2 linked regions of the Herbiconiux aconitum genome follow. The protein of the gene in region 1 binds, or shares a complex with, the protein of each later gene. Links are inferred from orthologs where the notes say so. Each region holds a gene or a part of one and is shown in the gene's direction. Other genes may lie near its edges.

What was found.
Region 2: the proteins of dnaG (region 1) and dnaB are in contact, whole or in part, in a crystal structure (PDB 2R6A), measured with the Geobacillus stearothermophilus proteins. The link is inferred for Herbiconiux aconitum from one-to-one orthologs. Residues at the interface, in WP_049624496.1 of Geobacillus stearothermophilus: Lys456, Leu457, Leu458, Pro459, Ala460, Asn463, Ala464, Leu467, Leu535, Leu536, Ile537, Ala538, Gln544, Glu545, Asp548, Tyr549, His552; in WP_033016901.1 of Geobacillus stearothermophilus: Ser13, Glu15, Ala16, Gln18, Glu91, Leu92, Asp94, Ala95, Val96, Pro97, Thr98, Ala99, Ala100, Asn101, Tyr104, Tyr105, Ile108.

Annotation. Positions count from the first base shown.
Region 1 is NZ_JANLCM010000002.1:923,747-935,343, reverse strand. The notes cover bases 5,639-8,535. They hold dnaG (DNA primase), read left to right. Parts: upstream 5,639-6,039; coding sequence 6,040-8,031; downstream 8,032-8,535. Other genes in these bases: N1027_RS15905 (ATP-binding cassette domain-containing protein), read left to right, coding at 8,057-8,535; N1027_RS15915 (deoxyguanosinetriphosphate triphosphohydrolase), read left to right, coding at 5,639-6,035. Outside these bases: N1027_RS15950 (GAP family protein), read left to right, coding at 1-350; DNA repair protein RecO, read left to right, coding at 418-1,167; N1027_RS15940 (isoprenyl transferase), read left to right, coding at 1,164-1,988; N1027_RS15935 (DsbA family oxidoreductase), read left to right, coding at 2,038-2,706; N1027_RS15930 (hypothetical protein), read left to right, coding at 2,703-2,843; N1027_RS15925 (aminoacyl-tRNA deacylase), read right to left, coding at 2,927-3,427; tRNA dihydrouridine synthase DusB, read left to right, coding at 3,497-4,723; more of N1027_RS15915, read left to right, coding at 4,713-5,638; more of N1027_RS15905, read left to right, coding at 8,536-9,001; N1027_RS15900 (D-isomer specific 2-hydroxyacid dehydrogenase family protein), read left to right, coding at 9,001-10,005; N1027_RS15890 (hypothetical protein), read right to left, coding at 10,227-10,547; N1027_RS15885 (AzlC family ABC transporter permease), read left to right, coding at 10,655-11,380; N1027_RS15880 (AzlD domain-containing protein), read left to right, coding at 11,377-11,597. UniProt on the Escherichia coli protein: RNA polymerase that catalyzes the synthesis of short RNA molecules used as primers for DNA polymerase during DNA replication.
Region 2 is NZ_JANLCM010000001.1:1,009,282-1,020,978, reverse strand. The notes cover bases 6,735-9,731. They hold dnaB (replicative DNA helicase), read left to right. Parts: upstream 6,735-7,544; coding sequence 7,545-8,918; downstream 8,919-9,731. Other genes in these bases: N1027_RS04585 (MMPL family transporter), read left to right, coding at 9,592-9,731; N1027_RS04590 (MarR family winged helix-turn-helix transcriptional regulator), read right to left, coding at 9,025-9,537; rplI (50S ribosomal protein L9), read left to right, coding at 6,735-7,125. Outside these bases: N1027_RS04640 (DNA adenine methylase), read left to right, coding at 1-979; N1027_RS04635 (hypothetical protein), read left to right, coding at 979-1,878; N1027_RS04630 (inositol-3-phosphate synthase), read right to left, coding at 1,910-2,986; N1027_RS04625 (PIG-L family deacetylase), read right to left, coding at 3,081-3,884; N1027_RS04620 (glycosyltransferase), read right to left, coding at 3,890-5,179; N1027_RS04610 (single-stranded DNA-binding protein), read left to right, coding at 5,828-6,364; rpsR (30S ribosomal protein S18), read left to right, coding at 6,398-6,661; more of rplI, read left to right, coding at 6,673-6,734; more of N1027_RS04585, read left to right, coding at 9,732-11,697. UniProt on the Escherichia coli protein: The main replicative DNA helicase, it participates in initiation and elongation during chromosome replication. Travels ahead of the DNA replisome, separating dsDNA into templates for DNA synthesis.

The DNA of each region.
Region 1 (11,597 bases):
AATGGCTCGCTGCGATGGACTCCTTCGGTGTCGTGAAGTCGGCCGGACTCGGTCTGCTGCTCGGCGTGGCCAACATCAAGAACGTGCCGATTGCCATCGCGGCCGGTGCGACGATCGGTTCCGCCGACATGGCGTGGTCGCTCGTGTTCCTCTGCGCGGCGGTGTTCGCCGCCACCTCGTGCCTCGGCCTCATCGTGCTCACCATCGTCGGCGGCTCCGGGTCGCGGACAGTGGCGGATGCTCTGGCCTCGGCGAAGTCGGGGCTCATCCGGCACAACAACGTCATCATGGCGGTGCTGTTCGTCATCCTGGGCGCCCTCCAGCTCGGGCGGGCATTCGAGGCGTTCTGATCGCGTTCTGGTCGGGCGATCCGGGTCGCTCCGGCATCCTGTCAGCGGTCGGCGGGATACTTGACGGGTGCCCGTTTACCGAGATGAAGCCGTCGTGCTGCGCACCCACAAGCTGGGTGAGGCCGATCGCATCGTCACGCTGCTGACCCGGCAGCACGGAAAGGTGCGCGCCGTCGCCCGGGGGGTGCGACGCACGGCCTCGAAGTTCGGGGCACGGCTCGAACCCTTCATGGTGGCCGACGTGCAGTTCTACGAGGGCCGAAGCCTCGACACCATCACCCAGGCGGTCACGATCGGGTCGTACGGGGCCGAGATCACCGCCGACTACGCCAGCTACACGGCCGCGAGCGCGATGGTGGAGACCGCCGACAAGCTCACCGAGGAGGAGCCCTCGCTGCAGCAGTACCTGCTGCTCGTCGGCGCCCTGCGCTCGCTCGCTCGCGGCGAGCACGGACCCACCATGACGCTCGACTCCTACTTGCTGCGCGCCCTCTCGATGGCGGGCTGGGCGCCGAGCTTCCATGACTGCGCGGTCACCGGTGAGGCGGGGCCGCATTCCGCCTTCGTGGTGCAGCTCGGCGGCGTGGTGAGCGACGAGGTGGCCCCGCCCGGCACGCCGCGACTCGACACCGCCACCCTGGGCCTGCTCGGCGCCCTGCTCACGGGTGATTGGGCGGCGGCCGACGCCGCGGAGTCGGGCACCCGTTCACGCGCGAGCGGTATCGTGGCGGCGTACACCCAATGGCACCTGGAACGCGGGCTCCGATCGCTCGAGCACGTCGAACGGTCGCAGACGAAGAAGGTTCAACCGCAGTGAGTCCCGTTCAGAAGACCTCCCCGTTGGCGGAGCCGTTCCGGCCCCTCGACTGGACGGGCATCCACCCGCCGTCGATTCCTGCCGGCGCCGTTCCGAAGCACGTGGCGATCGTCATGGACGGCAATGGGCGGTGGGCCAACCAGCGTGGTCTCACCCGCATCGAGGGGCACCGCGCGGGCGAGGCGGCGCTTTTGGACGTCGTGGCCGGCGCCATCCAGATCGGGGTGAAGCACATCAGCGTCTACGCCTTCTCCACCGAGAACTGGAAACGCTCTCCCGACGAAGTGCGGTTCTTGATGGGGTTCAACCGGGAGGTGCTGCACCGCCGGCGCGACCAGCTGAACGAGTGGGGTGTGCGCATCCGCTGGGCCGGCCGCAAGCCGCGGCTCTGGGCCTCGGTCATCAAGGAACTGCAGTTCGCCGAACGCCTCACGGCCGCCAACTCGACCCTCACCCTCACCATGTGCGTGAATTACGGCGGCCGCAACGAGATCACGGATGCGGTGCGCACCATCGCCGACGACGTCGCGGCCGGGCGCCTCCGCCCTTCGGCCGTGTCGGAGAAGCTGATCCAGAAGCGTCTCTACGTGCCCGAGCTGCCCGACGTCGATCTCTTCGTGCGGAGTTCGGGGGAGCAGCGCACCTCGAACTTCCTGCCCTGGCAGTCGGTGTACGCCGAGATGGTGTTCCTCGACCGGCTCTGGCCCGATTTCACGCGCGTCGACCTGTGGCAGGCGATCGAGCACTACGCCGGACGCAACCGGCGGTTCGGCGGGGCCGTGGATGCGCCTGACCCGACCGAAGACGAGATCGGGGTCTGACGCCCTTCCGTCGCGGAATGAGATCGCGGATGCCCGCGTTGGCTTCTTCGTGACTGAAGCCATCAAAATCGACATCTGGTCCGACATCGCCTGCCCGTGGTGTTACATCGGAAAACGCAAACTGGAATACGGCATCGCCGAATACGAAGGCGACGAGGGCGCTGCACCCGTCGAGATCGAATACCACAGCTTCGAGCTCTCGCCCGATACGCCGGTCGACTTCGACGGCAGCCACGAGGAGTTCTTGGCCACGAAGGGTTTCCCGGTCGAGCAGATCGGGCCGATGATCGAGCGGGTGACCGGCATCGCCGCCTCGGTGGGTCTCGACTACGACTACGGCAACCTCAAGCACGCGAACACCGTGCTCGCGCACCAACTCATCCACTACGCCAAAGCTCGGGGAGTGCAGCTCGAGGCCAAGGAACGGCTGTTGAAGGCCTACTTCGTCGAGGGCCGTCAGGTGGGCACGATCGACGGACTCGCCGATCTCGGTGCCGAACTCGGCTTCGACCGCGACGACGTCGTGCGCTCGCTGAGCTCGAACGAGTACCTGGCCGACGTGCGCGCCGATCAGCAGACCGCGATCGCCTACGGCATCCAGGGCGTGCCGTTCTTCGTGATCGACGGGAAGTACGGCGTCTCGGGCGCGCAAGACCCGGCGACCTTCGCGCAGGTGCTGCGCCAGGTGACCGACGAGAAGACGGAGGTCGGCGCGTGACCGCCGATGCCGCAGGCGAGGCTGCTCCCGCCGCGACGCCCCCTCAGCCCGTACAGATCCTGCCTCGCGCACCGCTGACCCTCACCCTCGTGGGCGACCCGGGTGCCGCCTGCGAGGGCGACGCCTGCGCGATCTGACGCTCAGGCGCCCTCGGCATCATCGAGTGGGCACAATTCGTCGGTTCCCCTGGGCTTGGGCGACGATTCGTGCCCACTCGATGTCAGTCGCGCGCGGGGATCGGGTCGGAGATGTCGGCGACCACCGCATCCAGCCCCGTTGCCAGGGTGTCGGCGTCGACGAAAGCGCTGTGCCCATGGGCGCCGGCGCCCATCGCGACGCGCTTGCCCACGAACGAGGCGTCGAGATAGACGGGCCAGGCCGTGGTCGAGCCGAGCGGGGTGATCGTGCCGCGTTCGTAGCCCGTGGCCTCGTGCGCGACATCCTGATGCGGCATCGAGAGCCTGTTCACCCCGACCAGGGTGCGGAGCTTCGGCCAGCTGATCTGACGGTCGCCCGGGATGAGGGCGAACAGGAAGCCGCCGTCGTGACGCTTCACCACGAGGCTCTTCATCACGTCGCCGGGTGCGAGCCCGAGCAGCGCGGCAGCCGCCTCCAGCGAGTCGGCGGCGGGCCGCTCGACGACCTCCACCGGGATGCCCCGGGCCTCGGCGTCATGGAGCACTCTGTCGATACCGTTCTTGTCACTCACAATCGTGTTCAACAGCCCGACTCTCCACAGGATTCCCGATCCCGACACACCCCCGGCGCCAGTCTGGGAGAATTGACCACGATGTCCACTCCAACACTCACCGCCCCCGCACCGAAGGCCGTCGGCGACGCGCTGACCTCCGTCGACGACAAGCTCGCCATCGGGCCCATCCGGCTCGACGTGCCCGTCGTTCTGGCGCCCATGGCGGGCATCACGAACACTGCGTTCCGACGGCTCTGCCGCGAGTTCGGCGCCGGCCTCTACGTGAGCGAGATGATCACGAGCCGGGCCCTCGTCGAGCGCACGCCCGAGACGATGCGGCTCATCACCCACCACCCGTCCGAGACGCCTCGTTCCATCCAGCTCTACGGGGTCGATCCGGCCACGATGGCCGAGGCGGCGCGCATCCTGGTCGACGAAGACCGCACCGATCACATCGACATGAACTTCGGCTGCCCGGTGCCCAAGGTCACGCGCAAGGGTGGGGGTGCAGCACTGCCCTGGAAGCTCGATCTCTTCCGCGAGATCGTCGAGTCGGTGGTCGACGCGGCCGGAGACATCCCGGTCACCGTCAAGATGCGCAAGGGCATCGACACCGACCACCTCACCTACCTCGAAGCGGCCCGCGCCGCCGAGGGTGCCGGTGTGAAGGCCATCGCGCTGCACGCGCGCACGGCGGCCGATTTCTACAGCGGTCAGGCCGACTGGTCGGCCATCGCGCGGCTGAAAGAGACCATCACGAGCATTCCGGTGCTCGGCAACGGCGACATCTGGTCGGGCGAAGACGCGCTGCGCATGGTCGACGAGACCGGATGCGACGGGGTCGTCGTGGGGCGCGGTTGCCTCGGCCGCCCGTGGCTGTTCGGCGACCTCGCGGCGGCGTTCCGGGTGCGCGCCGGTGAGCTCACGGCCGACGAGGCGGCAGCGCTGCGGGCCGCCCCGTCGCTCGGCGACGTGGCGCGCACGCTCCGCCGGCACACCGAGCTGCTGGTGGAGTTCTTCGGAGACGAGAATCGCGCCTGCCGCGACATCCGCAAGCACGTCGCGTGGTATCTGAAGGGCTACCCGGCCGGCCACGAGGTGCGGGCCGCGCTCAGCACCGTCACGAGCCTGGCCCAGATGGATGAGATCCTCGCCACCCTCGACTGGTCGGAGCCCTACCCGGGCGCCGACGCCGAGGGCCCGCGCGGCCGGGCCGGCAGCCCGAAGAACCCGGCGCTGCCCGACGGATGGCTGAAGTCCCGTTCGCTCGAGAGCGCCGGGCGGGTCGACCTCGCCGAGGCAGAACTGAGTCACAGTGGTGGCTGAGCCCCTGCACAACCTGTCGACCGCGACGCCCACGAAGGGCTACTCCGAAGCCGACGCCGAGAGATTCCTCCCCGAGGAGCACTACACCCGTCGCAGCGACTTCGCGCGCGACCGGGCGCGCCTCTTGCACTCCTCGTCGCTGCGGCGACTCGCGGCCAAGACGCAGGTGCTGAGCCCGGCCGTGGTGGCCGACTTCGCCCGCAACCGCCTCACGCACTCGCTCGAGGTGGCCCAGGTCGGCCGCGAGCTCGCCAACAGCCTCGATCTCGATCCCGATGTGGTCGACAGCGCGTGCCTCGCGCACGACCTCGGGCATCCGCCGTTCGGGCACAACGGCGAGCGGGCCCTCAACGACTGGGCCCGCGACATCGGCGGGTTCGAGGGCAACGCGCAGAGTCTGCGCATCCTGACCCGGCTCGAACCGAAGGTGTTCGACGGCGAGGGCCGCAGTGTGGGCCTCAACCTCACGCGGGCGAGCCTCGATGCGAGTTGCAAGTATCCGTGGACGGTGTCCGCCCCGGTTCCGGATGCGAGCGGTCGGCTGAAATACGGGGTGTACGACGACGACGCGCCGGTCTTCGAGTGGCTCCGGCACGGTGCGCCCGATCGAAAGCTCTGCGTCGAGGCCCAGGTGATGGACCTGTCCGACGACATCGCCTATTCGGTGCACGACTTCGAAGACGCGGTGCTGAACGGCTACATCGACGTCTCGGTGCTCGGTGCGCGTGCCGATCACGCGGCGCTCATCCGCAGCATCCACTCGCGGGCCGGCGGGGCGTTCAGCCTCGACGATCTGACGGAGGCCTTCGAACGGCTCGACTCGCTGCAGGTCTGGCTGTCGGAGTGGGATGACTCGCGCCAGGCGCACGCTCGCCTGAAGAACCTCACCAGCCAGTTGATCGGCCGATTCGCCGGCGCAGCCACCCGCGCCACCCGGGAGTCCTTCCCGGCCACCAGCATCACGCGCTATGGGGCCGATGTCGTGGTGCCGCCCTGGGTCGAGGCCGAGATCGCGACGCTCAAGGGCATCGTGTCGGTGTTCGTGATGAGCAACGACGCCCGGCAGCCGATCTACCAGACCCAGCGAACGCAGCTGCTCGAGTTGGCCGACGCCCTCTGGGAGTCCGACGGCCGGGCGCTCGACACGGCGTTCGCAGAAGACTGGCGCCTGGCCGCCGGCGACGCCGAACGCAAGCGCATCGTGGTCGACCAGGTGGCGAGCCTCACCGATCAGACGGCCGACGCCTGGCACACCCGGTTGGTCGAACCCCACTCCACCGGGCTGCGTGTCGGTAGCCGGAACGTATCCTAGAGACATGGCAGGGCTGATACGTCGAAGCGACATCGACGAAGTCCGTTCCCGGGTCAACATCGCCGATGTGGTGGGCGACTACGTCACGCTGAAGAGCGCAGGCTCCGGGTCGATGAAAGGGCTCTGCCCGTTCCACGACGAGCGCTCCCCGAGCTTCCACGTGCGGCCGGGGGTCGGCTTCTACCACTGCTTCGGCTGTGGGGAGGGCGGCGACGTCTACAAGTTCCTGCAGCAGATGGATCACGTGACCTTCGCTGAAGCGGTCGAGCGCCTCGCGGCGAAGATCGGCTTCCAGCTGCACTACGAAGACGGCGGCGCCGCGGTCGATCAAGGCAATCGGGCTCGCCTGCTCGCCGCCAACGAGGCGGCGCGCGAGTACTTCGCCGAGCAGCTCACGATGCCGGGGGCCGACACCGCGCGGGCCTTCCTCGGCGAACGCGGCTTCGATGCCTCTGTCGCCGCGCACTTCGGTGTCGGCTACGCACCGCAGGGGTGGGACAACCTGGGCAAGCACCTCAAGAGCCGGGGCTTCACCGAGAAGGAGCTCAGCGAAGCCGGTCTCCTCAGTTCGGGCGACCGGGGAAGCTACGACCGCTTCCGGGGCCGGTTGATCTGGCCGATCCGCGATCAGACGGGGCAGACCGTCGGTTTCGGCGCTCGTCGGCTCTTCGACGACGACAAGGGCCCGAAATATCTCAACACCCCTGAGACGCTCGTCTATCACAAGGCGCAGGTGCTCTACGGGCTCGATCTCGCCAAGCGCGACATCGCGCGCGGCCGGCAGGTCGTGGTGGTGGAGGGCTACACCGATGTGATGGCGTGCCACCTCGCGGGTGTCACCACCGCGGTCGCCACCTGCGGCACCTCCTTCGGCGTTGAGCACATCAAGATCATGCGTCGGGTGCTCTCCGACGACAGTGCCGGTCTCGGTGAGGTCATTTTCACCTTCGATCCGGATGCGGCCGGCCAGAAAGCCGCCCTGCGCGCCTTCAGCGAGGAGCAGCGCTTCGCCGCCCAGACCTACGTGGCGGTGGCGCCCGACGGTCTCGACCCCTGCGACCTCCGGCTCGCGAAGGGCGACGACGCCGTGCGACGGCTGATCAAGGGCAAGAAGCCGATGTTCGAGTTCGTGATCAAGCAGAAGCTCTCGGCCTACGACCTCGAGACCGTCGAGGGCCGCGTCGCGGCCCTGCGGGATGCGGCACCGATCGTGTCCGACATCCGGGATTCGGCGCTGCGACCGGCGTACACCCGCCAGCTCGCCAAGATGCTGGCCATGGAGCTCGACGACGTGCAGCGTGCTGTGGAGAGCAGCGGGTCCCGCTCGCGCGGCGCATCCGGAAGCGACCGCGGCACTCTCGACCGCGGAGCCCTCGACCGGGGTGCGTCCGACCGGGGTGGCCCGGAGCGCGGCGCTGCGGCCGTGGTGGTCGCCGAGCGTCCGCGCTCGATCGACCCGGCCGGCGATCCGCTGGTGGCTTCCGTCACCTCCCTCCAAGAGGCCCCGGTGGTGCGCCCGAGCGTCACCATCACCCAGCTTCCCGCCACGACCGCCGCCCGCACCGAGCGCGACGCACTGATGGCGATGCTGCAGGCTCCGACCGTCGTCGGTCGAGACCTGCTGTTGCAGGCGAGCGGCTGCGGGTTCAGCAATGCGCCGCTCGCGGCGATCCGCGACGCGATCGGCCGCAACGTCGACTCCTTCGAACGCCAGGACTGGGTGACGGTGATCCAGGCCGATGTGCCCGAGGAGTATCGCCGGCTGGTCGAGGAGATCGCCGTGGCGCCGTTGCCGGAGCGACCCGATCGCGAGCCGCAGATCTATCTGCGCCGCATCACCCGCGACCTCATCCAGCGGCACCTTCTGCGCCGCAAAGAAGATGTCAAAGGGCGGTTGCAGCGCACCGACGCGGTCGAGAATCCCGAAATCTACCGCGAGATCCAGCGCGAACTGGTGCAACTCGAGGCCGACCGCCGCGCCTTGCAGGCGGAGTAGCGGCGAACGCCTAGGCTCGAATCCTATGGCTGACCGAAACGTACTCACCGCCTCCGACGTCACCATCGAATACCCGGCACACAGCGTGAGCTCGGCGTTCACGGCGGTGAAGGGCTTCACCCTGGTGATCGAACCCGGCGAAATCGTCGGGCTCGTCGGATCGAGCGGGTCGGGCAAATCGACGCTCGCCCAGGTGGCGTCGGGCCAGGCCGCCATCCGGGGCTCGAAAGAGAACTCGCCCCGTATCATCGGCGGCAGTCTCGACGTTCTGGGCTTTCAGATGCGCGGGCTCAAGCGCGCGAATCTCAACAAGCTGACGCTCGGCGTCGGCTACGTGGCACAGGATGCCGGGTCGAACCTCACCTCGAACATGACGGTCGCCGAGTTGGTGGCCGAACCGCTGTTCCTCCGCGACAAGCGCTTCAACCGTCAGGAGGCCGGGCTGAAAGCCGCCACGCTGGTGGATGCTCTGCTCCTGCCCGTGGGAACGATGCTGAAGCAGCCCCACGAGCTCTCCAGCGGCCAGAGACAGCGCGTGGCGATCGCCCGCGGGCTCATCCTCGATCCGGTGCTGCTGATCGCCGACGAGCCCACCGCGGGCGTCGACGTCTCGGTTCGGGGCGCCGTCGTCGACGTCATCGCCGGCCTGCAGCGCTCGCGCGGAGCGAGCGCACTGATCGTCAGCCACGACCTGGATGCGCTGGGCCGGGCGGTCGACCGCATCGCCGTCATCCACGAGGGCGTGGTGGTGGGGCTCGGCCCGATCGACGAGGTGCTCGGCGACCCGCGGCACCCTTACGTGGCCGGGCTGGCGCGCGAGACCTACGCCGATGAGGACGAGAGCGACGAGGGCGACGAGATGGATGAGGCCGGCGGTGACGACGATGACGCCTCGGCCGAAGCCGAATATGAAGCCAACGAAGACGCCGACAGCGCCCGAGCCGAAGCTCGCCGCGAGGAGAATCGCTGATGCACCGAGCTACCACCCCGAGTCGCCACCGCGAGGTGCTCGCGGTTCCCGCCGAATCCCTGCCGGTCGATGAACGGCCGCACCCGGGGCCCATCGCGGTGCTGCCCACCGCTGAACCACTCTTCGTGCAGGCGATCGAGGAGGCGGGCGGCGCCGTGGCGCCACTCGGGCCGGAGACCCGAGGGATCGTCTGGTTGAGCTCGCGCGGCGCCGACGACTTCGCCGCCGCCCTCGAGGCGAACCCGCAGGTGGAATGGGTGCAGCTGCCGTGGGCCGGGGTCGACGCCTTCGCCGAGGTGCTGCGCAGCCACGATCGCCCCCGCCTGGTCTGGACCAGCGCCAAGGGCGCCTACGCCCAGCCGGTGGCCGAGCATGCGCTGACGCTGATGCTGGCTCTGCTGCGCCACCTGCCCGAGCGTGTTCGCGCCACCACCTGGGGTGCGAAGACGGGACTGTCGCTCTACGGTCTCGACGTGGTGGTCATCGGCGCCGGCGGCATCGCCCTGGAGCTCCTGCGGCTGCTGGAGCCCTTCGGTGTGGAGTCGACCATCGTGCGCCGTTCCGAGCTCGCTGTGCCCGGAGCGGGCCGCACGGTGACGAACGACCGTCTCGACGAGGTGCTGCCCGCCGCTGACGTGGTCGTCGTGGCCGCCGCCCTGACCGCGGGAACCGAGAAGCTCCTCGGCGAAGCCCAGTTCGGTCATATGAAGCAAACGGCATATCTCATCAACATCGCCCGCGGCGGACTGGTCGACACCGACGCGTTGGCCGCTGCACTGGCCTCAGGACAGATCGCCGGTGCGGGGCTCGACGTCACCGATCCGGAACCCCTGCCCGACGGGCATCCGCTCTGGTCGGAGCCCCGCGCACTCATCACGCCCCACACGGCGGACACGCCCGAGATGACGGCGCCGCTGTTGGCGGCGCGCGTTCGGCACAACGTGCGTGCTCTGCTCGGCGAAGGAGACTTCGCCGGACGGGTCGACCCCCAGGCGGGCTACTGAGTGGTCAAAGCGGGTGCCGAAACAGTGATAATGTATTGACGCTGTTTCAGCAACATTCCTCGATAGCTCAATTGGCAGAGCAGCCGGCTGTTAACCGGCAGGTTCTTGGTTCGAGTCCAAGTCGGGGAGCGAAGGCCTCGCGGCTCCACCCGCGGGGCCTTTCTTCGTTTGCGGCACACGAAAAAAGCCCGCGACCCGAGGGATCGCCGGTGAGGAACTCGTCAGCCGGCGACGCGGTGGCGGCGCGCAGACGACGAAGACGAACCCGCCGAAGCGGGCGCGGGAAGGCGTCGGGGCGACTTCGGGGGCGGAACCTCGTCGAGGGCCGTGCCCACCTCGATCTCGCTCATTGCGATCCGTGTCAGCGGGCCGACCAGCAGCAGTTCCACGCCGCCCTTGTGCAGGAGCGGAACCAGTTCGGTGTCGCCGCGCTCCGCGGTGTCGCGGGCGTGAGCGATGAAGATGTCCGCCATCGTGCTCGTGGCGAAGAAGCTGCGTCCACCGTGGTGGATCACGCGGCTGTACTCGTGTTCAATCGGCATGGACCGTCTACTTTCCACTGTGCGTCGAGTCAGAATCTACGCCGACCGCATCCTGGTGGAAAGGGGTTGTTTTCCCAGTTTCGAATGGGCTCTGCCATCATCGGATGATGCCCCGCGCATCCCGGCGAACCCCCGAAGAGACGGCCGCCATCCGGGCAGCCCTCGCGGTCGGCCTCGCCACCGCCGCCTACGGCATCTCCTTCGGTGCCCTCGCCACCCTTTCCGGTCTCGACATCTGGCAGACCTGCTTCCTCAGCCTCGTGATGTTCACGGGCGGCTCCCAGTTCGCCCTCATCGGCGTGCTCGCGTCGGGTGGTCTCGCGGCGGGGCCCGCCGCGGTCACGAGTGCGGCGCTGCTCGGCACGCGAAACGTCTTCTACGCCATCCGGATGTCGCCCGTCATCGGCCCCGGATTCCTCAAACGAGCCGCGGCCGCACAGCTCACCATCGATGAGTCGGTCGCCGTCTCCGCCGCCCAGCGCACGCCCGCCGCCGAGCGGGTCGGGTTCTGGGCCACGGGCATCCTGATCTACCTCGGCTGGAACCTCACCACCCTCGTCGGCGCCCTCATCGGCGACCTGCTGGGCGACGTGAGTGCCTACGGTCTGGATGCGGCGGCCGCTGCGGCGTTCCTCGGGCTGCTCTGGCCGCGACTGAAGGAGCGGCAGACCCAGGCCGTGGCGGTGGGAGCCGCCTTCGTCGCCGCCCTCCTGACACCGTTCCTCACGCCCGGCCTGCCCGTGCTGGTGGCCGCGGTCGTCGCCATCGTGGTCGGCGCGTTCAATCTGCTGGGCCGTGACCGCCGATCGAGTAGCCGAGGGGATGCCGCGTGAGCAGCTGGAACATCGTCATTCTCGCGTCGGTCATCTGCTTGGGGCTCAAGGTGGCCGGCTACCTGATCCCGCCGCGCGCCTTCGAGCACCCGACGGTCGCCCGCATCGCCAACTTGATGACGGTCGCGCTGCTGGCCGCGCTCATCGCGGTGCAGACGCTCGGCGCCGGGCAGTCCATCCAAGTGGATGCGCGAGTGCCGGCGGTGCTCGTGGCGGC
Region 2 (11,697 bases), on another replicon or contig:
GTCGAAATACCGGCTGGCCGGCTCGTTGCAGCGCGTGTTCTCAGAGTTGGGCGGCTCGTCGGCGCTGGATGCCTTCAGCGGCTCCGGCTTCGTGTCCTACCTCCTCAAGGCGCAGGGCTATGCCGTCACCTCGAACGACTTCCTCACCTTCTCGTCGATCATCGCCCGCGCCACCGTGCAGAACTCCACCGTCACGTTGCCCGACGACGCGGTCGAGCAGCTCTGCGAGCCGAACGCCGACGGGCGCGACTTCATCGCCCGCAAGTTCGCGGGGCTCTACCTCTCGCCCGCCGACCTCGCCTTCCTCGACTCGGCGTGGAGCCACGTCGATCTGCTGGCCGGAGCCGAGCGCGACATCGCGATCTCGGCGCTGGTGCTCTCGGCCGCCCGCAAGCAACCGCGCGGGGTGTTCACCTACACGGGCAACCGCTACGACGACGGCCGGCGCGACCTGCGGCTGAGCATGGAAGAGCAGTTCCGGTTGCGGGTGGCCGACTACAACCGCACGGTGTTCGACAACGGGGCGTCGAGCGCGGCGCTGAACCACGACGTGGCCGACATTCCGGCGGGGCCCTACGACGTCGTCTACCTCGATCCGCCCTACGCACCGCCATCCGACGATGCCGATTACATGAAGCGCTACCACTTCCTCGAAGGTCTCTCGGTCTACTGGCGCGACCGCGTGATCATGGAGGAGACCAAGACGAAGAAGATCGCGAAGAAGTTCACGCCGTTCGCTTACAAACGCACGGTGGAGGATGCGCTCGCCGCCACCTTCGAGAAGTTCCGCGATTCCGGTGCGATCGTGCTCTCCTACTCCTCCAACGCGGTGCCCGGGCCGCAGCGCATCCTCGAACTGCTCGCGGCGGTGAAGCCGCACGTCGAGCTGCGCGAGATCGACCACTCCTACAGCTTCGGCACCCATGCGACGGCGGCGCGCAACTCGGTGCGCGAATACCTCTTCATCGGGCGCGATTGATGGGCGACATCCCCTCGTTCGACGAGTATCTGTCGACGCTCGGGCGGATGTCGCGGCACGTCGACCCGACCCTGCCCACCGCTGCGGCACAGGTGATCCACGACGCCACCGAGAGTCTCGCGCGTCTGGCGGAGGGGGGGATCGAGGCCGAGGACGGCTTGCTCGCCGGGCTCGACGGGGACGCCGGGGGCGGCCTCCACGTCGCGGGTCTTGCGGCGTGGGCGCACGCGCATCCCGAGTGGGTGCCGGCGCTCGGCCTCACCGTTGGCCTCTCGCAGGAGCGGCTGAAGAACTCCCTGCGGCACGAGTTCGACACCCCGAGCTGGGCCGCCCTCGCGCGCACCCGTCCGGTGGCGCTCGTGGAGTACCTAGACCGCGATTTCGGGCTCATCCGGCTGCTCGAAACGCAGCTCGGGCGAACATATACCTTCTCCGACATATTGGTGGCGCGGGCCGGTAGCCGCGTCGCCGCAATCAGCGCGGGCGCGTCGGGGCGGCGCCTCGAAGACGAGATCGAGGCCATCGCCTCCGACCTCGGGCTGAGCTACGGCACACGCACGCGCTTCTCGGGCCGCAATCGCCGCACGGCTCCCTGCGATCTCGTGGTGCCCGCCACGGGCGAGGCGCAGATCGTCGTGGCGGCCAAGGGCTTCGACTCCACGGGATCGAAGCTGACCGACGCCGTGCGCGAGATCGAGGAGATGGCCGACGTGCGGTTGCCGCAGCAGTTCGTGATCGCGGTGATCGACGGCATCGGCTGGAAGAGCGGTCAGGCCGACCTGCGGCGCATCCATGCCCTCTGGGAGTCCCATCAGATCGACGGCATGTATTCGCTGAACACGCTTCCCGTCTTCCGGGCCGATCTGGAGCGGGCGGCGCGGCTGCGCGACCTGCTCTGACCGCGGGCGAGGGCGCGAGGGCGCGGGGCCGCTACGCGGGGGTGTTCGCGGCGATGAACTCCTCGAGGCGCGTGCGAGCCACGTCGTCGGGCAGCTGCACCGAAGGCGACTTCATGAAATAGGCGCTGGCCGACTCGACCGGGCCACCGAGTCCGGCGTCGAGCGCCAGCTTGGCGGCGCGCACGGCGTCGATGATGACGCCGGCCGAGTTCGGTGAATCCCAGACCTCCAGCTTGTACTCGAGGTTGATCGGGGCGCCGCCGAAGCCATGGCCCTCGAGCCGCACGAAGGCGAACTTGCGGTCGTCGAGCCACGGCACGTGATCGCTCGGACCGATGTGGATGTCGCGCTCGGGCAGATCGATGTCGATGTTGCTGGTCACGGCCTGCGTCTTCGAGAGCTTCTTCGACTTCAGGCGCCGGCGTTCGAGCATGTTCTTGAAGTCCATGTTGCCGCCGACATTGAGTTGGTAGGTGTGGTCGATCTGGATGCCGCGGCTCTCCATCAGGCGTGCGAGCACGCGGTGCGTGATGGTGGCGCCGACTTGGCTCTTGATGTCGTCACCCACGATCGGCAGGCCCGCCGCCACGAACTTGGCCGCCCACTCCGGGTCGGAGGCGATGAACACGGGCACGGCGTTCACGAAGGCGACGCCCGCATCCAACGCCGCCTGGGCGTAGTGCTTGGCGGCATCGTCGGAGCCCACCGGTAGGTAGCAGACGAGCACCTCGGCACCGGACTCGCGGAGTGCCGCGGCGACATCCACGGGCTCGACGTCGGACTCCTCGATCATCTCGACGTAGTACTCGCCGAGCCCGTCGAGGGTCGGGCCGCGCTGCACGGTGACGCCGGTCGGCGCGACATCCGCGAACTTCAGCGTGTTGTTCTCGCTCGCCCAGATGGCCTCGGCGAGGTCGACGCCCACCTTGGCGGCGTCGACGTCGAACGCCGCCACAAACTCGAGGTCGCCCACGTGGAACGGCCCGAAACGGGTGTGCATGAGCCCCGGGATGCTCTCGTTCTCATCCGCATCGGCGTAATACGTCACGCCCTGGATGAGTGAGTTCGCGCAGTTTCCGACGCCGGCGATCGCGACCTTGATGCTCATTCGGTGCAGCCCTTTTGTTCTGTTGTTGTCGATTCGGTTGTTGTCAAAACTCAACGATTCTATCCATCGGTGCTGGGTGAGCCGACCGTGGCTCTCAGAACACGCGGAGGAACCACTCGACCGTGCCGATCGGATGCCGCTGTACTCCGCTCAGCACGAAGGTGTCGCCGTCGATGCTGAGCTGAGTGCGATGGGCGGCCATCGCGCGGGTCTTCTGCGCGAGGGTGCCGGTTTGCGTGAGGTCGACTTCCAGCAGGGCCCCGTCGGTGCGGGCGTCGGCTGCGGCGTCATTCATCCCAGCCTCCAGCCCCGAGCCTGGAGCGCGGGGCTCCACGATGGCGAAGTACGGAATGCCCAGGCGGCGCGCGACTTCGACCCCGGCGTCGTGCATCCGCACGTGGTCGGGATGCCCGTAGCCGCCCTGCGCGTCGTAGCTGACCATGGCCGACGGCCGGGTCTCGAATGCGGCCGCGAGCACGTCGTCGACGACGACGTCGAGCGGGGCGAGACTCAGCGAGGCGGGGCTCGCATCCCCGGCAGCCTCCGCGAATCCGTCGGCACCCCAGCGCATGCCGGAATCGGAATACACCCGCTCGGGCCGGCCGGAAGCACGCGCAGGCGCGGCACCGAGGAAGGCATGGGCGGGCTCGCCGAGCGCACCGAGCGCATCCGCCAGCTCGCCCACCCGATGCGGGCCAAGCAGTTCGGTGCCCTCGAGGCTCTCGAGTTCCCCCGGCACGACTTCGCCCCGTTCGCCGCGGGTGCCCGTGAGGATCGTCACCGGGACGTCGTTCCGCAGCAGCGCCGCGATCGTGCCTCCCGTCGAAATGGACTCGTCGTCGGGATGGGCGTGCAAAAAGAAGGGGCTGTCGCCGAAGGCGACAAGCGGATCGGTCATAGAGGTCATTCTGACTCCTCGGCATGCGCGCGGCGTTCGAGCAGGTCGTCATAGAAGGCCGCGAGGTGCTCGGCGGTGTGCGGCCAGCTGTGGGTTCTGCCGTGCCGGAGCGCGCCCGCGCGGAGCGCGGCGAGCCGGGTGGGGTCGTGCAGCAGCTCGTCGATCACCCGGCCCCAGACATCCGGAGACCTGTGGTCGATGAGGAGCCCGCTCACGCCGTCGTGCACCGACTCGACCAGCCCTCCGGTGGCCGCGGCGATGACCGGGGTGCCGCTGGCGGCGGCCTCGAGCGCCACGAGGCCATAGGTCTCGGAGTGCGAGGGGATGAGGAGAAGAGTCGCCTCGCGTAGGAGGCCCGCGGCGGCCTCGCGCGACTGGGCGGGCAGGAACGAAACGTCGTCGTGCAGGGCCAACGCGGTCACGAGTCCGTGCAACCCCGACGTGTACGCCTCGTGGCCCGGGCTCGTGCCGCCTGCCACGATGAGCCGCGGGCGCCGCCCGTGCGGGATGGCGCCGATGGCCCGGATGGCGAGGTCGACGCCCTTGAGTGGCTGGATGCGCGCCAGCACGAGCACCGTCGGCCGCGCGAATCGACGGAGATCGGCGCCGAGAGCGGGTTGAGACTCCGTCGGAGTCGTCAGACGAGCCGAATCTCCGTCGTTTCGGCTGCGCGTGAGGCGGTACGGGGGCGCGGCGGGGTGGAACAGGTGGGTGTCGACGCCGGGGGCGACCACCGCGACCCGGCCCGGGGCCGCAGCCGTCGCCCGGAGGATGGCGGCACGCTCGGCCTGCGTCGCCGCGATCGTGAGGTCGGAGTCGTGCACGAGTGCCGCCTCGGCCCGCAGCCGCACGGCAGGCTCCGGCACGTCTCCGGGTGCGAGCTGCTCGTTCTTCAGGGCCGCGACCGTGTGCAGGCTGAGCACGTGGGGCGCACGCTGAGCGCGAGCCACCGGAAGTGCCGCGGCGCCGGACAACCAGTAATGCGAATGCACGAGATCGAACGGCGGCAGTTCGGCCATCGCGCGGCCGAACTCACCGGTCAGTGCTGACAGCTCCGACTTCGGCACGGATGCGCGGGGCCCGGCCCGCAGGAACCGCACCGGCACGCCGTCGTCGGTGTGCGCATCCGCTCGCCCGTCGCCTGCGTCGCGCGTCAGCAGCTCCACGTCGTAGCCGCGTGCGCGGAGTGCGCCGGCGAGTCCGACCAGATAGACGTTCATCCCGCCCGCGTCGCCGCTGCCCGCCGTCGCCAGCGGCGAGGTGTGCAGGGAGACCAGTGCGATACGACGACTCACGTTCACACCTTCACACATCTACCCGGTCTGATAGGCTACCCAGGTTGTCTTGTGCCCAGTGGAATTCTCCACGCGGGTGCAGGACCGATGCAGAACCCTCCTGTCACAGACCGTCTGTGACCGTTCAAGTCCGAAGGAGGTGGGTTTGTGACGCATCAGTACGAACTCATGGTGATCCTCGATCCTGAGATCGATGAGCGCACCGTGGCTCCCAGCCTCGACAAGTTCCTCAACGTCATCCGCAACGATGGCGGCACTGTCGACAACATCGACATCTGGGGTCGTCGTCGCCTGGCCTACGAGATCAACAAGAAGACCGAAGGCATCTACGCCGTGGTGAAGCTCACCGCGAACGCCGACGCCACGAAGGAACTCGACCGTCAGCTGAAGCTGTCGGAAGCCGTCATGCGCACCAAGGTGCTGCGTGCCGAAGAGGCCATCGCGCAGGTCGCCGCCGCCACGAAGCTCGCCGAGGAGAAGGCCGCCCGCAAGGCTGCCAACCCCAAGGCCGCTGCACCGGCCGCTGCTTCCGCGTCGGCTCCGTCGGCTGCCGCTGCTCCGGCTGCTGCCGTCAAGGCTGCTTCCTCCGCTCCCGCCAAGCCCGCCGCGGCTGCTGCCGCTCCGGCCGAGGCCAGCGAGTAGTCCGTCATGGCCGGTGAAACCGTAATCACCGTGGTGGGCAACCTCACCGCCGATCCCGAGCTGCGCTACACGCAGAACGGGCTGGCCGTCGCGAACTTCACGATCGCGTCGACCCCCCGCACGTTCGATCGCGCGTCGAACGACTGGAAAGACGGCGAGGCCTTGTTCCTCCGTGCGAGTGTCTGGCGTGAATTCGCCGAGCACGTCGCCGGATCGCTGACCAAGGGCAGCCGCGTCGTTGCGACCGGTCGTCTGCGCCAGCGTTCCTACGAGACGAAAGAGGGCGAAAAGCGCACCTCGATCGAGCTCGAGGTCGATGAGATCGGTCCCTCGCTCCGCTACGCGACCGCGCAGGTCACCCGAGCCACCAGTGGTGGCGCCGGTGCCGGCGGCGGGTCGTTCGGTGGTGCAGGCGGCGGCGGAAACCGTGGTGGCCAGCCTGCCGTCGACGAGCCCTGGGCGGCATCCGCTCCGGCGTCGTCGGGCGCGGGCGGCGACGTCTGGAACACTCCCGGCAGCTACGCCGACGACACCCCCTTCTAAACTTCTCTTCTTTCAGAACAGGACAGTAAAACAATGGCTGGAAAGTCAAGCGGCGACCGCCGCAAGCCGCTCCGCGGCGCCAAGGGCGCGAAGAACGCCGCTCCCGCGAAGTCCATTCGCGTCGGAGTCATCGATTACAAGGACGTTGCGACCCTTCGCAAGTTCATCTCGGAGCGTGGAAAGATCCGCGCTCGTCGTATCACGGGAGTCTCCGTCCAGGAGCAGCGCCTCATCGCCCGTGCCGTCAAGAACGCCCGCGAAATGGCACTTCTGCCCTACGCCGGCTCGGGCCGTTAAGGAGCAGCATCATGTCGAAACTCATTCTCACCCACGAGGTGACCGGACTGGGCTCCGCCGGCGACGTCGTCGACGTCAAGAACGGCTTCGCTCGCAACTACCTCATCCCGCAGGGCTTCGCCGTGGCGTGGAGCCGCGGTGGCGAGAAGCAGATCGAGTCGATCAAGGCGGCACGCGCCGCCCGTGAGCTCGCCACGATCGAAGAGGCCCAGCACCTCAAGCAGACGCTCGAGAACGCCACCGTCAAGCTCACCGTCAAGGCGGGCCAGGGCGGTCGCCTCTTCGGTTCGGTGAAGACCTCCGACATCGCTGACGCGGTGTCGGCGGCCGGCATCGGCTCGCTCGACAAGCGCAAGATCGAGATCCCGAACGCCATCAAGGCCACGGGAACCCACGAGGCCACCGTGCGCCTGCGCGACGACCTCTCCGCCACGATCACCCTTCAGGTGGTCGCAGCAAAGTAGTCACTCCGAGAAGGGGTGTCAAGGGTTTTCACGACTCTTGACGCCCCTTTTTCGCGCCCGATTTCTCGAACGCTGTCCCCAGCCCTGTACACAGGGAGCAACGAGTTTTCGAAGCTTCAAGCACTGGTCGAAGGATGTCTCCACTCACAGACTGTGGGAATATTAAACCCCTGGTCAGAATCTTATTCGGGGTCACGTGGGCGAACTTGTCCACAGGCTAGTCCACAGATTACACACACCAGTTCCGGCGTTTCGCGCACATCTTCCACAGGCTTATCCACAAGGCTGTTTGTGTGGGTAGATGCCCTCTTCTTAGTCTTGGGCAGCGCCTAGGGGGAACCTCCGATGTCAGTGGTCGGAGTTATGAATGAGGCGTGCATCAGGTGCGCCGTCATGTCACGGCAGATCAGGAGTAATACGTGTCGATCGCCCATCTCGGACTCGCGGGGGAACAGCGGCCGGGGGAGACCCGTCAGGGCGACCGCACGCCTCCGCACGACCTGCTCGCCGAGCAGAGTGCGCTCGGTGGCATGCTGCTCAGCAAAGACGCTGTGGCCGATGTGGTCGAGGTCATGCGCTCGGTCGATTTCTACGTTCCGAAGCACGAGGTGATCTTCGAGGCCATCCTCAACCTCTACTCGCACGGCGAGCCCACCGATGTCATCGCGGTGACCGATGAGCTGACGAAGACCGGTGAGCTGAACCGCGCCGGTGGCGCCGAATACCTGCACACGCTCACGAGCCTCGTGCCCACAGCCGCGAACGCCGGCTACTACGCGTCGATCGTGGCGGAGAAGGCGGTGCTGCGCCGCCTGGTGGAGGCCGGCACCCGCATCGTGCAGATGGGTTATGCCAGCGAGGGCGAAGTCACCGACCTCGTCAACAACGCGCAGGCCGAGATCTATGCGGTGAACGGTGGAGTCGAGGTCGAAGACTACGTGCCGCTCACCGTGGCGGTGACAGCCGCGATCGACGAGATCGAGGCCGCGGCCGGCAAAGACGGGCAGATGACCGGTGTGCCCACCGGCTTCGCCGATCTCGACAACCTGACCAACGGTTTCCACCCCGGCCAGATGATCATCGTGGCGGCGCGACCGGCACTCGGAAAGTCCACCCTCGCACTCGACTTCTGCCGCGCGGCGTCGATCAAGAACGACATGCCGTCGATCTTCTTCTCACTCGAGATGGGGCGCTCGGAGATCGCGATGCGTCTGCTCTCGGCCGAGGCATCCGTTCCCCTGCAGAGCATGCGCAAGGGCCGTATCGAGGGCCGCGACTGGACCACGTTGGCCTCGACCCGTGGGCGCATCAACGACGCCCCCTTCTACATCGACGACAGCCCGAACATGACGCTCGTCGAAATCCGTGCCAAGTGCCGGCGGTTGAAGCAGAAGGTGGGCCTCAAGCTCGTGGTCATCGACTACCTGCAGCTCATGACGAGCGGCAAGAAGGTCGAGAGCCGGCAGCAGGAGGTCTCGGAGTTCTCCCGTGCCCTGAAGCTCATGGCGAAGGAGCTGCAGGTGCCGGTCATCGCCCTCTCGCAGCTGAACCGTGGGCCGGAGCAGCGCTCCGACAAGAAGCCCGCCATCAGCGACCTCCGCGAGTCGGGTTCGCTCGAGCAGGATGCCGACATGGTCATCCTGCTGCACCGCGAGGGCGCCTACGAGAAAGACAACCCGCGCGCCGGCGAGGCCGACTTCATCGTGGCCAAGCACCGCAACGGCCCCACCGCCACCATCACGGTGGGCTTCCATGGTCACTTCTCCCGCTTCGCGGACATGCCCCCGGCCTAGCCGGCGCAACCTCCGCCGCCGCAACGACGGAGAAAACCGCGGAAGATCGGAAACGACGGATGCTCAGCCCGAAACTCGTGCGCGGGTCCGTCGTTTCGGAGTCAGGTCACTCGAGAGGGGCGTCGACCGCGGTGCGGTAGACGTCGATGACCCGGTCGAGGAACGAGGCGATCACGTCACGCTCCTCGGGCGGCAGCTCGTCGACCAAGCGGGCGACCCCCACGATCACCGGCATCAGCTCGTCGATCGCCCGGTTCACGGAGGAACGGGTCGGCACCACCACGATCTTGCGCCGGTCGTGCTCGTGCCGGTGCCGTTCCACGTGACCGAGCGCCACCAGCCGGTCGACCACCAGCGTCGACGCCGCCGTCGTGACACCGAGGCGGGCCGCGAGGTCGCTCGGCGTGAGTGGGCCCTCTTGGATGAGTCGTTCCATCGCCGCCAGATCGGTCGGATTCACGGCGAGCACCGCTCCGAGCCGGCGCTCGAACGCGCGGGAGACGGAGTTGATCTCGCGCAACGAGTTGCTGATCTCGTTGGTCTCCGGAAGGCCGGTCGCGGGCAGCTCTTCGCGCGTCCAGACCTCGGTGAGGTTGCGCGCATCCGTCATGACTGACATGCTAATACTCTAGGTAGCTAAGTTGCTTAGCAAAAATGAAACGGAGACGACAGGATGCGCGCGATCGCCCGATTCGTGAGCGGACTGACCGCTCGCGGCACCGCTTGGATCACCCTCGGGCTCTCGGTCGTCGCCATCGCAGCGCTCTTCGCGCTGCTGCCCACGAGCTCTGCCGACAGCTTCCCGCCGAGCGGTCTGCCGGACTCCAGCGAAGCCGCCCAGGTCACCGCTCTGCTCGACGATTTCCCGAGCGCCGACACCACCGCCGGCGTGCTCGTCTGGAGCCGTGACGGCGCCGCGCTCACCGATGCCGACAGGGCCGCCATCACGGCCAACGCCGCCACCCTCGCCGAGCAGTCCATCGCCCCGCAGGCCGTGGTGCCGCAGTTCAGCGACGACGGTACGGCGGCGCTGGTCGCCGTGCCCCTCGACGCCACCGAGGCCGAAGACGACTTGGCCGCCACAGCGACGGACCTCCGTGCGACCGCGAACAATGACCTGCCGGAGGGTCTCGAAGCCCTGCTCACCGGGCCTGTGGGCTTCCAGGCCGACATCTCCAACGCCTTCGCGGGGGCCGACTTCCGACTGCTCCTCGTCACCGTCATCGTGGTCGCCGTGCTGCTCATCATCACGTACCGCAGCCCCGTGCTGTGGATCGTTCCGCTCGCCGTGGTCGGCATCGCCGACGGTCTCGCCCGCGTCGTCGTCACAGCCCTCGCCGAACCGCTCGGCATCACCATCGACGCCTCGATCGGCGGCATCCTCTCCGTGCTGGTCTTCGGCGCGGGCACCAACTACGCCCTGCTGCTCGTGGCGCGCTATCGCGAGGAACTGACGCGTGAAGAGAACCGGCATCGCGCCATGCTCACGGCGGTCACGAGTGCCGGGCCGGCCATCGCCGCGAGCGGCGGCACCGTCGCGCTGAGCCTCCTCACCCTGCTCCTCGCACAGCTCTCCGGCAACCGCGCGCTCGGTTTCGCCTGCGCCATCGGTGTGGTCATCGCCATCCTGTTCGCTCTGCTGGTGCTGCCCGCGGCGCTGGTGGTCTGCGGGCGCGGGCTCTTCTGGCCCTTCGTGCCGCGGGCTCCACGACCGGACGGCGACGCTTCGAGCGGCCAAGCCCACCAGCACGCCGCCGCCAAACAGGGTGTCTGGATGCGCCTCGGCCGGGGAGTCGCGCGCCGCCCGGCGGTCGTGGCGATCGTCGCCACCCTCGGCATCGGCGTGCTGGCCCTCGGGCTCTCCGGCTACCGCGTGGGTCTGTCGCAGACCGATCAGCTGCTCGGCGACCCGGAGTCGGTCACCGCGCAGGAGGTGATCGACGGCTCGTTCTCGGCCGGCCTCACCGGCCAGACCATCGTGCTCACCCCCGACGACGCGGCCGAACAAGCCACCACCCTCGCCGAAGGGGTCGACGGCGTCGAATCCGTGCGCCCCGGCGAGAGTTCGGGCGGCCTCACCCGCCTCGACGTCTCGCTCGCGAGCGAGCCCGAGAGCGAGGCTGCCTTCGCGACGATCGAGGGGCTGCGGGATGCCTATGCGAACGCCGACGGAGACGTGAGCCAGACCCTGGTCGGCGGCAGCGACGCCACCGCCCTCGACACGAACACCGCAGCGGCGGCCGATCAGGCACTGATCATCCCGTTGATCCTCGCCATCGTGTTCATCATCCTGGCGCTGCTGCTGCGCTCCCTGGTGGCGCCGGTACTGCTCATCGCCAGCGTGCTCGCCACCTTCTTCGCCAGCCTCGGCGCCTCGAACGTGCTCTTCCAGAACGTGCTCGGCTTCCCGGCCTTCGACTCCAACGTCATCCTCTTCGCCTTCCTCTTCCTGGTGGCGCTCGGCGTGGACTACAACATCTTCCTCACGACCCGCGCCCGCGAGGAGACCGTCGGGCACGGCACCAGGGAGGGCATGGTCAGGGCCCTGAGTTCCACCGGCGGGGTGATCACGAGCGCAGGCATCCTGCTCGCCGCCGTCTTCGCCGTGCTCGGCGTGCTGCCCGTGGTGGCGCTGACCCAGATCGGTGTGATCGTCTGCATCGGGGTGCTGCTCGACACCCTCGTGGTGCGTACGGTGCTGGTGCCCTCGCTCGTCTTCCTCACCGGAGACCGCTTCTGGTGGCCGTCGAAGCCGGCACTCGCGAGGCACTCAGCCAGA